Regions from separate parts of the Streptomyces sp. NPDC059002 genome, predicted to be linked through region 2. Evidence: predicted binding sites of a transcription regulator. Region 2 holds the regulator's gene; the other holds the start of a gene.

Region 1 (6,934 bases), on a different contig from region 2:
GCAGGTCGTCGACGCGATCAAGCTTCTTGCCCGGACCGAGGGGATCTTCGCGGAGACCGCGGGCGGGGTGACGGTGGGTGTCACCAAGAAGCTGGTCGAGGCGGGGCTCATCGATCCGTCCCTGACCACGGTGGTCCTCAACACCGGGGACGGTCTGAAGACGCTCGACGCCGTCGCTGAGACGTCGCAGGCCACCGCCACCATCAAGCCCAGCCTGGATGCGTTCCGCGCCGCGGGTCTGGCCAGCTGACTTCCCCTGCGGGCCGGTCGTGGCTGGTCGCGCCCACGCGGCGGAGCCGCATATCGAAACAGCCCCGCGCCCCTGACGGGGCCTACCTTGAGGTGAATCCCATGAGCGTCAACGTCCGCATCCCCACCATTCTTCGCACCTACACCGACGGCAAGGCCGAGGTCGCCGCCGAGGGGGCCACCCTGGGTGAGGTCATCGCCGATCTGGAGCAGAAGCACACCGGTATCGCGGCCCGGGTCCTGGATGATCAGGGCAAGCTGCGTCGTTTCGTGAATGTGTACGTGAATGACGACGACGTCCGTTTTGAGCAGGGCCTCGAGACGGCCACTCCGGACGGTGCCGGGGTGTCGATCATTCCCGCGGTCGCCGGAGGCTGATCTTCCGCAAGGAAGTGCCCGCAGCGTTCAACCGAATTGCCCCCTCCGTGAGAGAAACGGAGGGGGCAATTCTGCATGGTTGAGCGCGGTACAGTTGGGAAGAGAGCTTCGCCGTTAGTGCCGAGCGCATATACGAAGTCGGCCCGGAGCCGACAAGAAGTAGCCAAAGTGTGCTGCCCATTTGGGCCCTTTGTGGCATATGTCGGGCCCGACTTGCCCTGTCTTCGGGCAGAATCTCCGCTTATTTCCGATCGCGCGTGCCCAGAATTCTCGTCCGATTGACCTGTTGCAGACGGCAGTTGGACAGATACATTCAGCCGCGGTCGACGCGTTCCGGCGCACACCCCCATCTCCAATGGGTGGTGGAGGTCTGACCCGGGTCCGCGAAGTGCGGTCCTGTGCAAGGGCCAGTAATAGGGGAGTTAGGCATGGCTCAGGGCACCGTCAAGTGGTTCAACGCGGAGAAGGGGTACGGCTTCATCGCGGTCGACGGTGGTGCGGATGTTTTCGTCCACTACAGCGCGATCCAGATGGACGGCTACCGCACCCTGGAAGAAGGTCAGCGAGTCGAGTTCGAGATCTCGCAGGGCCAGAAGGGTCCGCAGGCGGACATGGTCAAGCTCGCCGTCTAGCTCGGCGCGATCGGCCACCGACGCAAGCATCGCGAGGGGCCCGTATCCCGACAGGGGTACGGGCCCCTCGTGTGTGCGGGGGCGTCCGCGCGGGCAGCTCTGAGGCTGTCCGGGATCCGTAAGAGGCGCTTGCACTCGCAGGGGTCGAGTGCTAATCATTGGGCTTAGCACTCTACGAGTGAGAGTGACAGAACTTGGATCGGGCCGGTGAGGTCCGCAGACCGGGTGGGGCAAGGAACCACAAGGGCTGCAGGCCGTCCGTCGCGGGCACCAGTGCGGTCCGGATTTTCCACCCCTGTCCGGGAGGACCACTTCACATGGCCAAGATCATCGCGTTCGACGAGGAGGCACGGCGCGGCCTCGAGCGCGGCATGAACCAGCTCGCCGACGCCGTCAAGGTGACCCTGGGCCCCAAGGGTCGCAACGTCGTCCTCGAGAAGAAGTGGGGCGCCCCCACGATCACCAACGATGGTGTCTCCATCGCCAAGGAGATCGAACTCGAGGACCCGTACGAGAAGATCGGCGCCGAGCTGGTCAAGGAGGTCGCGAAGAAGACGGACGACGTCGCCGGTGACGGCACGACGACCGCGACCGTCCTGGCCCAGGCCCTGGTGCGCGAGGGTCTGCGCAACGTGGCCGCCGGTGCCAACCCGATGGCTCTGAAGCGCGGCATCGAGAAGGCCGTCGAGGCCGTCTCGGGCGCCCTGCTCGAGCAGGCGAAGGATGTCGAGACCAAGGAGCAGATCGCTTCGACGGCCTCCATCTCCGCCGCCGACACCCAGATCGGCGAGCTCATCGCCGAGGCCATGGACAAGGTCGGCAAGGAAGGCGTCATCACCGTCGAGGAGTCGCAGACCTTCGGTCTCGAGCTTGAGCTCACCGAGGGCATGCGCTTCGACAAGGGCTACATCTCGGCGTACTTCGCGACCGACATGGAGCGCATGGAGGCGGCCCTGGATGACCCGTACATCCTGATCGTCAACTCCAAGATCTCCAACGTGAAGGACCTCCTTCCGCTCCTGGAGAAGGTCATGCAGTCGGGCAAGCCGCTGCTGATCATCGCCGAGGACGTCGAGGGCGAGGCCCTGTCCACGCTGGTCGTCAACAAGATCCGTGGCACCTTCAAGTCCGTCGCCGTCAAGGCCCCGGGCTTCGGTGACCGCCGCAAGGCCATGCTCGGCGACATCGCCATCCTCACCGGTGGCACCGTCATCTCCGAGGAGGTCGGCCTCAAGCTGGAGAACGCCGGTCTCGACCTGCTCGGCCGCGCCCGCAAGGTCGTCATCACCAAGGACGAGACGACCATCGTCGACGGCGCCGGTGACAGCGACCAGGTCCAGGGCCGCGTCAACCAGATCCGCGCCGAGATCGAGAACTCGGACAGCGACTACGACCGCGAGAAGCTGCAGGAGCGCCTGGCGAAGCTCGCCGGCGGTGTTGCGGTCATCAAGGCCGGTGCCGCGACCGAGGTCGAGCTCAAGGAGCGCAAGCACCGCATCGAGGACGCCGTTCGCAACGCGAAGGCGGCCGTCGAGGAGGGCATCGTCGCCGGTGGTGGCGTGGCCCTGCTGCAGGCCTCCCAGGTGTTCGAGAAGCTGGAGCTCGAGGGCGACGAGGCCACCGGCGCCGCCGCTGTGAAGCTGGCCCTGGAGGCCCCGCTGAAGCAGATCGCCGTCAACGCCGGCCTCGAGGGTGGTGTCGTCGTCGAGAAGGTGCGCAACCTGACCGTCGGCCACGGCCTGAACGCCGCGTCCGGTGAGTACGTCGACATGATCGCCGAGGGCATCCTCGACCCGGCGAAGGTGACGCGCTCTGCCCTGCAGAACGCCGCCTCCATCGCCGCGCTGTTCCTCACCACCGAGGCCGTCATCGCCGACAAGCCGGAGAAGGCCGCCGCGGGCGCCGCTCCGGGCGGCATGCCGGGCGGTGACATGGACTTCTGATCCCTCGCGGATCGGCTGTCCTGAGCGCGTAGCTCGTACGAAGGGGCGGCACTCTCCTCGCGGAGGGTGCCGCCCCTTCGGCGTGTGCGCATGCCTATGAGCCGGCGTGCCTTTGCTCACCGTTTACCAAGGACTTAAGTCCCTGGCCCGGGTCTTTTGTCCCGGGTGAGACTTTTGCCCGTGAACTCCCTGGACTCCCTCATCCTGCAAGTGAACGACCGCTTGTGGACGTACCTCCTGATCCCGCTCGTCGTCGGCGCGGGCATCTGGTTCACCGTGCGGTCCAGGGCCGTGCAGCTGCGGCTGCTCCCCGAGATGTTCCGCGTGGTGCGCGAGAAGACGCCCGCGCGGGCCGACGGCCGCAAGCAGGTGTCGTCGTTCGGCGCGTTCACCATCTCCGCGGCCGCCCGCGTCGGCACCGGCAACATCGCCGGTGTCGCCACCGCCATCACGCTCGGCGGGGCGGGCGCCGTGTTCTGGATGTGGGTGATGGCGATCATCGGCGCCGCGTCCGCGTTCGTCGAATCCGCCCTCGCGCAGCTCTACAAGGTGCGCAACGCGAGCGGCGCCTACCGGGGCGGGCCCGCGTACTACATGCAGCGCGCGCTCGGGAAGCGCTGGCTCGGCGTCCTCTTCGCCGTCACCATCACCGTGACGTTCGGCTTCGTCTTCAACGCCGTGCAGTCCAACACCATCACCTCCGTCGCCACCGGATCCATGGGCGCCGGGGAGGCGGAGTGGTTCGCGCCGCTGGTGGGCCTGCTGCTCGCCGCGCTGCTCGGCCTCGCCGTCTTCGGCGGCGTACGCAGGATCAGCTCGGTCACCACCGTGCTGGTGCCCGTGATGGCCGTCATCTACCTGCTGCTCGGCACGGCCGTCGTACTCCTCAACATCGCTGATGTGCCGCGGGTGTTCGCCGACATCGTGGGCGGCGCCTTCGGAGTGCGCGAGCTGGCCGCGGGCGGCATCGGCGCCGCGATCCAGCAGGGCATCAGGCGCGGCATGTTCTCCAACGAGGCGGGCCTCGGCTCCGCGCCCAACGCGGGCGCCACCGCCGAGGTCTCGCACCCCGTCAAGCAGGGCCTCGTGCAGTCCCTCGGCGTCTTCTTCGACACCCTGCTCGTCTGCTCGATGACCGCCTTCATCATCCTGACCGCCAACCCGGAGCTGTCCGGGCGGCAGGGCGCGGACCTCACGCAGACCACGATGACGGACAGCCTGGGCGGCTGGGCCGGGCACGTGCTGACCGCCGTGGTCTTCCTGCTCGCCTTCAGCTCGATGATCGGCAACTACTACTACGGCGAGTCCAACATCCAGTTCATGACGCGCAGGCGCTGGGTGCTTCCGTCGTACCGCTTCCTGGTGCTCGGCACCGTCTTCCTCGGCGCGCTCGGCTCGGTCAGCGTGGTGTGGAACCTCGCGGACGTCTTCATGGGCTTCATGGCACTGGTGAACCTGCTCGCCATCATCCCGCTGTCGACGATCGCCTTCCGGCTCCTCGACGACTATCTGGCACAGCGCCGCGCGGGCCTGGACCCGGTGTTCACCCGGGACCGGATGCCGGGCCTGCGGGGCGTGCAGTGCTGGGAGCCGGACCGCTCCGGTGCGGAGAGGACCGGCTCCGGAGTCAGGTAGCTACGGCAGCCGGTCCAGGATCCAGGTGCAGAGTTCCTCGGTGATCAGGGTGTGGCCCTCGTTCTGCGAGGCGCACAGATACTCGTCGAGTTCGCTCTTCTCGGAGTCCGCGAACGGCTCGTAGAGCTTCTCGTGGGTGTCGATGTCGCGCAGGGCGACCGCGCTGGCCGTCGGCACGAAGCAGTGCGCGCGTTCATCGGCCGTCGAGCCGAGGCCGATGAACGCGGGGATCTTGTTCAGCTCGTCGGCGAGGATCCCGAAGCCCTCCAGGGTGCCGCCGGGGGCGCCGTCGATCTCGGGCAGGCCCGAGGTGCGGATGCGCGGCTTGCGCAGGGTCACCACCCGCAACTGCGCGACGAGTTGGTCCTCGCCCGCGGGCTGGGTGTAGAGGTGGGTGCCGGTGATGGCGAGGCCCCTGCCGTGGAAGGCGCGCTCACCGGGCGCGATGCCGTTGCCCTCGCCGCTCCGTACGCCGTTGGCCACGCCGATCTTCTTCGGCTTGGCGGGCCAGCCGCCGACCCGCTCCAACTCCGCGAGGAACGTGCCGCGTTCCTTGTCCGTCTCGGGGCTGTCCCCCCACTCCGCGATGTGCTGCCACAGGAGCTGGCGCGCGGCCGGGCTGTTCATCTGGTTCGAGAAGGCCGAGTTGAGGCGCCGGATGTAGTGGGCGAACGACTGCAGGGCGATCGGGATCCAGGCGCCGCGGTGCGGGCTGTCGTAGGAGAAGTACAGCTTGGTCTCGTGGTTCTCGTCGTCGTGCTCCATCTTGGCCAGCGCGTACCGCGTGACGAGCCCGCCCATGCTGAACCCGCCCACGACCAGCGGGTGCTGGCCCTTCCGCCGCGCGATCGCCTCCAGGATCGCGGCACGCGCGACATGGGCGTTGTCCAGGATCGAGGCACTCCGCTCGTCGAAGCCGAGCAGGACGACGTCGCGGCCGCGGGCCCGCAGCTCACTGATCAACGGGTACGGGCCGCGCTCCAGTACCTCCCAGGAGAAGTCCAGTTCACTGGGCCCGCTGTTGAACCCGTCGCTCAGGATGACAGGACGGGTCAGCCCCTGCTTGGCATCCGCGAGATACACCCAGGCCGTGCCGCCCGGCAGCGTCCACTCGTCGTCCGGCTCCGGCGCGGCCTCGGTGATCTCGCGGGGTCCTGGCGCGAGCGTGACATGCGCGGCGGACCGCCACGCCTCCGAGATCTGCTGCTCGGTGGGCTCATAGGGCTCGGTGTGCTCATTGCGCTCGGTCATGAAGGGTCCCCTCCGGTCGTGCCGCTGCGGTGATCCCCGCGTGGCCCTGACGTTCGGTGCCATCTTTGGTACGTCAGGTAGCCGCCGACAGACGGCCGCGGCAATCCGCGCGGGTGCCAGGGGCCTTTCGGACAGGGCGACTTCGGCCGGTTCCGGGTGTGACGCGTGGGGCGGTGGCGCCTTGGCCAGTGGCGTCTCGGCGGCCGCGGCGCCGCCGCGGGCGCGGGCCGATGGCGCGTCGGCCATCGGGCCGCCCGGACCGTTCGGCACCGGTCCGCCCCGGGGCGGGAAGTATGTCGCGAAGACGACCGGGAGGGTGGGGTCAGTCGGAGTAGTCCTTGAGTTCTTCGGTGTCCAGAGCGATGCCGACAGGGTCGGGGAGTGCGACGGTTGCGCCGTACGGGTACGAGGGCTGCTGCTGGTACGTCCCGCCCTTCGGCTCGCTGTACACAGTGAGTGTGCTGCTGTCCCGGTCGATGAGGAGGTAGACGGGGATACCGGCCTCCGCGTACCCGAGCGGCTTGTCGACGCGGTCCCGGCGATCGGTGTCGGCATCGTGGGAGGTGATCTCTACGGCCATGAGGACACCGCTGTCTGTGGCCGACCACTCTCCATGGCCCTTGAAGTGCCCGCGAGGCGCTAGAGCCCCGTCTGTCCGGGCACGCCCCTTGCGGTACTTCTCGACCTTGAGGCCGCGCTCGGGCATGAGGTTCAGGTCGGGGCGTTGCTGCATGCACTGACGCATCAGCCACATGAAGATCTCGCCGTGGTTGCCGTCAGGCATGGCCTTGACCTCTAGCCTTCCGTTGATGAACTCCAGCCTCACGGTCTCCGGGGCATGGCGCT
Region 2 (6,934 bases):
CAGCTCGCCCGGCGGATCCGGCGCGGAGAGGTCCCGATGACCGACGACGACGTGCACGCGGACCGGTACCTGATCGCCGACGAAGTCCTTGGACGAGCGGGCTTCGACTGGTACGAGGTGTCCAACTGGGCCACCTCCGAGGCTGGCCGGTGCCTGCACAACGAGCTGTACTGGCGCGGGGCCGACTGGTGGGGGGCCGGGCCCGGCGCGCACAGCCACGTGGGCGGGGTGCGGTGGTGGAACGTCAAGCATCCCGGCGCGTACGCCGGTGCGCTCGCGCAGGGGCGGTCGCCCGGGGCGGGCCGCGAGGTCCTCTCGGACGAGGACCGGCGCGTCGAGCGGGTCCTGCTGGAGCTTCGGCTTCGGGACGGGTGCCCGTTGTCGCTGCTGCGTCCTGCCGGGCTTGCCGCTGCGCGGCGGGCCTTGGAGGACGGGCTGCTTGAGAGTGTGCCCTTTGCGGGCGGGCGGGCCGTGTTGACGCTTCGGGGGCGGTTGTTGGCGGATGGGGTTGTGCGGGGGCTGGTGGACTGAGGGGCGGCCCGGTGCGGGGGGCTGGGGCGGGTGTCCTTTTCCGCCCTGCGGGCGGCCCTCTTACCCACCCGCTCCACCCGTATCTCCTACCCGTCGAGTTGAGGTCTCTCGTGGGGGCGGAGCGCCGCTGGCGGCTGCGGGTGGGTGGGAATGGCCGCCGCGGAGCGGCGGGGTTTGTTGTGCGGGGTGGCGTCCGGCGCCGAGCTTCGGGCGGGCGGGTGGGAATGGCCGCCGCGGAGCGGTGGGGAAGGGCTGGTTGAGGCCCCGGGGCCAGTTATGTCGTGACGAAGTCGATCAGCTCCTCCACCCGCCCCAGCAGTTCCGGTTCCAGATCCTTGTAGCTGCGCACCGAGCCCAGGATCCGTTGCCAGGCTGCCCCCGTGTTCTCCGGCCAGCCGAGGGCCGTGCAGACGCCCGTCTTCCAGTCCTGGCCGCGTGGTACCCGGGGCCACGCGGTGATGCCGACGGAGGAGGGCTTCACGGCTTCCCATACGTCGATGTAGGGGTGGCCGACCACCAGGGCGTACGCGTTGGAGACCTCCGCGGCGATGCGGGACTCCTTGGAGCCGGGGACGAGGTGGTCGACGAGGACGCCGAGGCGGGCGTCGGGGCCGGGTTCGAATTCGGCGACGATCGCCGGGAGGTCGTCGATGCCTTCGAGGTATTCGACGACGACGCCTTCGATGCGCAGGTCGTCGCCCCAGACCCGTTCGACGAGTTCGGCGTCGTGCCGGCCCTCGACGTAGATGCGTCCGGCGCGGGCGACGCGGGCCCGCGCCCCGGGGACGGCCACGGAGCCGGATGCGGTGCGTGAGGGGCGTACGGGAGGGGCTGCGGCGCCCGTGGCGGGGCGGATCAGGGTGATGGTGCGGCCTTCGAGGAGGAAGCCGCGGGGCGTCATCGGGAAGACGCGGTGCTTGCCGAAGCGGTCCTCCAGCGTCACCGTCGGCCCCTGCGCGGTCTTCTCGCAGCGGATCACCGCGCCGCAGAATCCGGTGCTCAGCTCCTCGACGACGAGGCCGGCGTCCGCCGCCACCTCCGGCACGGGCTTCGACTTCTTCCAAGGGGGCGTGAGATCGGCGGAGTACTGGCGCATTCTGCCGACGATAGGAAGAGCGGCCCGGCCGTCGGTCACGACACGCCGAAGCGGCCTGCCAGTGTGGCGCGCTGCGCACGGACAAAAGCCGCATCGACCACCGCACCGTGCCCGGGCACGTAGAGGGCGTCCTCGCCGCCCAGGTCCAGGAGCCGGTCGAGTGCCGCGGGCCACCGCTTCGGTACGGCGTCGGATCCTGCCTGCGGTTCGCCGGACTCCTCGACCAGGTCGCCGCAGAAGACGATCTCCGGGTCGCCGTCGGAGCCGGGGACGAGGACGGCCAGGTCGTGTCCTGAGTGGCCGGGGCCCACGTTGGCGAGCAGCACCCGCACCCCGCCGCCGAGGTCGAGTGTCCACTCCCCGCACACCAGGTGGTGCGGGTGGACCAGGAGGTCGGCGGCCTCTGCCGCCGCGTCCGGGGCCACGCCGTGTCGCACCGCGTCCGCGCGCAGTTCGTCGCGGCCCTTGTCGAAGACGGTGTCGATGCCCACCGCGCCGTACACCTCCACGCCCGCGAAGGCCGCGGCCCCGAGGACGTGGTCGAAGTGCGGGTGCGTCAACACGAGGTGGGTGACCCGTCGCCCGCCGCCGATGATGTCCCTGGCGCGGGTCCGCAGGGCCGCGCCCTCGGCCAGGCTCGACCCGGCCTCGATCATGAGGGCCGCGTCGTCGCCGACGACGAGGCCCGCGGTGCAGTCCCAGACCGGCAGGCGGCACCGCCCCGCACGCGGTGCGAGTCGTTCCCAGCCCGCCGCTTCCCATGCCAGCGCCACGTCCATACGGTGACGCTATCCGTACGGGCCGTGTTCGGCAGCCGCTGCTTGACACGCATGCGTGACTTCGGTGGGTCCGCCCTTGCCGGGGCCGTACCTCACGGCCGTACACTGACCCTTTGGTAGCTGGCACTCGCCCGCGGTGAGTGCCAGGCAAGGGGGCTCGGCTCGGCGGGGCTCGACGCGACGTACGACAGCTGGAGGTGTGCGCGATGCTCAGTGAACGCAGGCTCGAGGTGCTGCGCGCCATCGTCCACGACTACGTAGGCACCGAGGAGCCGGTCGGTTCCAAGGCGCTGACGGAGCGGCACAGTCTCGGGGTCTCCCCGGCGACGGTCCGCAACGACATGGCGGCGCTGGAGGAGGAAGGGTTCATCGCCCAGCCCCACACCAGCGCGGGACGCATCCCGACGGACAAGGGCTACCGCCTCTTCGTCGACAAGCTCGCGGGCGTCAAGCCGATGACCGCGCCGGAGCGCAGGGCCATCCAGAACTTCCTCGACGGCGCCGTCGACCTCGACGACGTCGTGGGGCGCACGGTGCGGCTGCTCGCGCAGCTGACCCGGCAGGTCGCCGTCGTGCAGTACCCGTCGCTCACGCGGTCGACGGTGCGGCATGTGGAACTTCTCTCGCTCGCTCCCGCCCGTGTGATGCTGGTACTGATCACGGACACGGGCCGGGTCGAGCAGCGCATGATCGACTGCCCGGCGCCGTTCGGCGAGACGTCGCTCGCCGATCTGCGGGCACGGCTCAACAGCCGGGTCGCGGGACGCCGCTTCGCGGACGTGCCGCAGCTGGTGCAGGACCTGCCCGAGGCCTTCGAGGCCGAGGACCGAGGCACCGTCGCGACGGTCCTCGCCACCCTCCTCGAGACGCTCGTCGAGGAGACCGAGGAGCGGCTGATGATCGGCGGCACCGCCAATCTCACCCGCTTCGGACATGACTTTCCCCTCACGATCCGGCCCGTTCTCGAAGCCCTCGAGGAGCAGGTCGTGCTCCTCAAGTTGCTTGGGGAGGCTACGGATTCGGGTATGACCGTACGGATCGGTCATGAGAACGCCCATGAGGGACTCAGCTCCACGTCCGTGGTCTCGGTCGGCTACGGTTCGGGCAGCGAGGCAGTCGCCAAACTAGGCGTGGTCGGACCGACCCGCATGGACTATCCGGGAACGATGGGAGCAGTACGCGCAGTGGCACGTTACGTCGGACAGATCCTGGCGGAGTCGTAAGTGGCCACGGACTACTACGCCGTACTCGGCGTGCGCCGCGACGCTTCCCAGGACGAGATCAAGAAGGCCTTCCGGAGGCTGGCGCGCGAGCTTCACCCGGACGTGAATCCGGATCCGAAGACTCAGGAGCGCTTCAAGGAGATCAACGCCGCGTACGAGGTGTTGTCGGACCCGCAGAAGAAGCAGGTCTACGACCTCGGCGGTGACCCGCTGTCCCAGGCGGGCGGCGGTGGCGCGGGCGGTTTCGGGGCCGGTGGCTTCGGCAACTTCTCGGACATCATGGACGCGTTCTTCGGTACGGCGTCGCAGCGTGGCCCCCGGTCGCGCACGCGCCGCGGCCAGGACGCCATGATCCGTCTGGAGATCGACCTCAACGAGGCCGCCTTCGGCACCACCAAGGACATCCAGGTCGACACCGCTGTGGTGTGTACGACCTGCAGTGGTGAAGGTGCGGCGCCGGGGACATCCGCTCAGACGTGTGACATGTGCCGCGGTCGCGGTGAGGTGTCGCAGGTCACGCGGTCCTTCCTCGGTCAGGTCATGACGTCGCGGCCGTGCCCGCAGTGTCAGGGCTTCGGCACGGTCGTGCCCACGCCGTGCCCGGAGTGCGCCGGTGACGGCCGCATCCGGTCGCGCCGGACGCTGACCGTGAAGATCCCCGCCGGTGTCGACAACGGCACGCGGATCCAGCTCGCGGGCGAGGGCGAGGTCGGCCCCGGCGGCGGGCCCGCCGGTGACCTGTACGTCGAGATCCACGAGCTGCCGCACGCCGTCTTCCAGCGGCGCGGGGACGATCTGCACTGCACCGTCACCATCCCGATGACCGCCGCGGCGCTCGGCACGAAGGTGCCGCTCGAGACGCTCGACGGCGTCGAGGAGGTCGACATCCGCCCCGGGACCCAGTCCGGGCAGTCGATTCCGCTGCATGGACGCGGTGTAACGCATCTGCGGGGCGGGGGGCGCGGTGACCTCATCGTGCACGTCGAGGTCCTGACGCCGACGAAGCTCGATCCCGAGCAGGAGCGGGTGCTGCGGGAGCTGGCGCAGCTGCGGGGGGAGGAGCGGCCCACGGGGCAGTTCCAGCCGGGGCAGCAGGGGTTGTTCTCTCGCCTCAAGGATGCGTTCAACGGGCGCTAGCGCCTTGAGCGGTGCTTAGTCCCTCGGCGACGGGTTTTCATCCCGTGCCGGGGGGCTTCGTCGTTTCGCCTGCGGGCCGTGGGGGTTGCTCGCGCAGTTCCCCGCGCCCCTTACGGGGCACGATTCGGTGGGCTGTGAAGGACGTGGCACGATGCCGTTATGTCCTCCGCACTGACCGATCTCTGCCGCCATCCGATCGTGCAGGCGCCCATGGCGGGTGGCGCCTCGGGGCCGCAGTTGGCCGCCGCCGTCGCCGAGGCCGGTGGGCTCGGGTTCCTCGCCGCCGGGTACAAGACCGCCGACGGGATGTACCAGGAGATCAAACAGCTGCGGGGGCTGACGTCGCGGCCCTTCGGCGTCAATCTCTTCATGCCGCAGCCCGAGTACGCGGACGCGGCCGCCGTCGAGGTGTACCGCAACCAGCTCGCCGGTGAGGCCACCTGGTACGAGACGCAGCTCGGCGACCCGGACAGCGGGCGTGACGACGGGTACGACGCCAAGCTGGCGATCCTGCTCGACGATCCGGTGCCGGTGGTCTCCTTCACCTTCGGGTGCCCCACCCGCGACGTCTTCGACGCGTTCGCACGGGTCGGCACCTTCACCGTCGTCACCGTCACCACGCCCGAAGAGGCCCAGACCGCCCAGTGGTCGGGGGCCGACGCCGTGTGCGTGCAGGGCATCGAGGCGGGCGGCCACCAGGGCACCCACCGGGACAACCCGGAGACCGACGGCGCGGGGATCGGGCTGCTCTCCCTCATCACGCAGGTCCGCGAGACCGTGCAGATCCCCGTCGTCGCGACCGGCGGCCTGATGCGCGGCGCGCAGATCGCCGCGGTCCTCGCGGCGGGCGCGGACGCGGCGCAGCTGGGCACGGCGTTCCTCGTCACCCCGGAGTCGGGTGCGAACGCCCTGCACAAGCAGGCCATGACGAACCCGCTGTTCGTGCGGACCGAGCTGACCCGGGCGTTCTCCGGGCGCCCGGCGCGCGGCCTCGTCAACCGCTTCATGCGCGAGCACGGGCCGTACGCCCCCGCCGCCTATCCCCAGGTCCACCATCTGACCAGCGGGCTGCGCAAGGCCGCGGCGAAGGCCGGTGACGCGCAGGCCATGGCGCTCTGGGCGGGGCAGGGCCACCGGCTCGCCAGGGAGCTGCCCGCCGGACAGCTCGTGGAGGTCCTGGTGGCCGAACTGGCCGAGGCGAGGGCCGCGTTGGCGGCGGGCCCGCAGGACGGTTCGCAGACGCCGGGAGGGGCGGCGTGACCGCGCCCGTCTTCGTCGTCGAGCACGTCGCCGCGGGCGACGGGGGACGCTATGTGCTCGAAGGGCCCGAAGGGCGGCACGCGGTCTCCGTGAAGCGGCTGCGGGCCGGTGAGGACGTCGTCCTGACCGACGGTGCCGGGCGCTGGGCGCAGTGCGTGGTCCTGGACACCGAGGGCAAGGACCGGCTCGTCGTACGGATGGACTCCGTGCGCGAGGAACCGGCGGAGGCGCCCCGCATCACCGTCGTCCAGGCGCTGCCCAAGGGCGACCGGGGCGAGCTGGCCGTCGAGACCATGACGGAGACCGGTGTGGACGCCGTCGTGCCGTGGACCGCGTCGCGCTGCATCACGCAGTGGAAGGGCGAGCGCGGCCTCAAGGCCCTCGCCAAGTGGCGGGCCACCGCGCGCGAGGCGGGCAAGCAGTCGCGCCGGGTGCGCTTCCCCGAGGTGCTCGACGCGGCGTCCACCAAGCAGGTCGCCGCGCTGCTCGCGGACGCCGACTTCGCCGCCGTCCTGCACGAGGAGGGCAGCGCGCCGCTGGCCACCGCGGAGCTGCCCGCCGCCGGGCACATCGTCCTGGTGGTCGGGCCCGAAGGGGGCGTGGCGCCCGACGAGTTGGCGGCGTTCGCCGACGCGGGCGCGAAGCCCTACCGGCTCGGGCGCAGTGTGCTGCGTACGTCGACGGCGGGGACCGCGGCGACCGCGCTGCTGCTCGGCCGCACCGGCCGCTGGTCCTGAACGCCCGTCCGACGGCACCGGACTGATCCCGGCGCACCGGGGTTGAGCCGGATCCGGTCGCCGTGCGGCGCCGTCGCGGCCGTGCCGGGGCCCTGGTCTCCGGGGTCCGCCGAGATCACGAACGCGCGTCCAGGGGTGGACAGATGGCCGCAAGCGGTCTACCGCGGTGGC

Evidence for each region. The regulator HrcA, encoded in region 2, represses chaperone genes, less so after heat shock. The targets are predictions, from matches to a motif close to TTNGCACTCNGNNNNNCNGAGTGCNAA.
Region 1: groL (chaperonin GroEL) is a predicted target of HrcA. The motif match lies at 1,424-1,450, and genes of this name have one in related genera.

Annotation. Positions count from the first base shown of each region.
Region 1 is NZ_JBHYJI010000017.1:4,497-11,430, forward strand. Features, by position in the region: gene thrC (threonine synthase) at 1-250, shown strand, start outside; gene ACFWZ2_RS17545 (ubiquitin-like small modifier protein 1) at 352-627, shown strand; gene ACFWZ2_RS17550 (cold-shock protein) at 1,056-1,259, shown strand; gene groL (chaperonin GroEL) at 1,577-3,202, shown strand; gene ACFWZ2_RS17560 (alanine/glycine:cation symporter family protein) at 3,383-4,837, shown strand; gene ACFWZ2_RS17565 (esterase/lipase family protein) at 4,838-6,088, opposite strand; gene ACFWZ2_RS17570 (Uma2 family endonuclease) at 6,411-6,934, opposite strand, start outside.
Region 2 is NZ_JBHYJI010000024.1:39,504-46,437, reverse strand. Features, by position in the region: gene hemW (radical SAM family heme chaperone HemW) at 1-531, shown strand, start outside; gene ACFWZ2_RS22170 (DUF3097 domain-containing protein) at 806-1,627, opposite strand; gene ACFWZ2_RS22165 (MBL fold metallo-hydrolase) at 1,663-2,406, opposite strand; gene hrcA (heat-inducible transcriptional repressor HrcA) at 2,613-3,629, shown strand; gene dnaJ (molecular chaperone DnaJ) at 3,630-4,766, shown strand; gene ACFWZ2_RS22150 (nitronate monooxygenase) at 4,926-6,026, shown strand; gene ACFWZ2_RS22145 (16S rRNA (uracil(1498)-N(3))-methyltransferase) at 6,023-6,763, shown strand.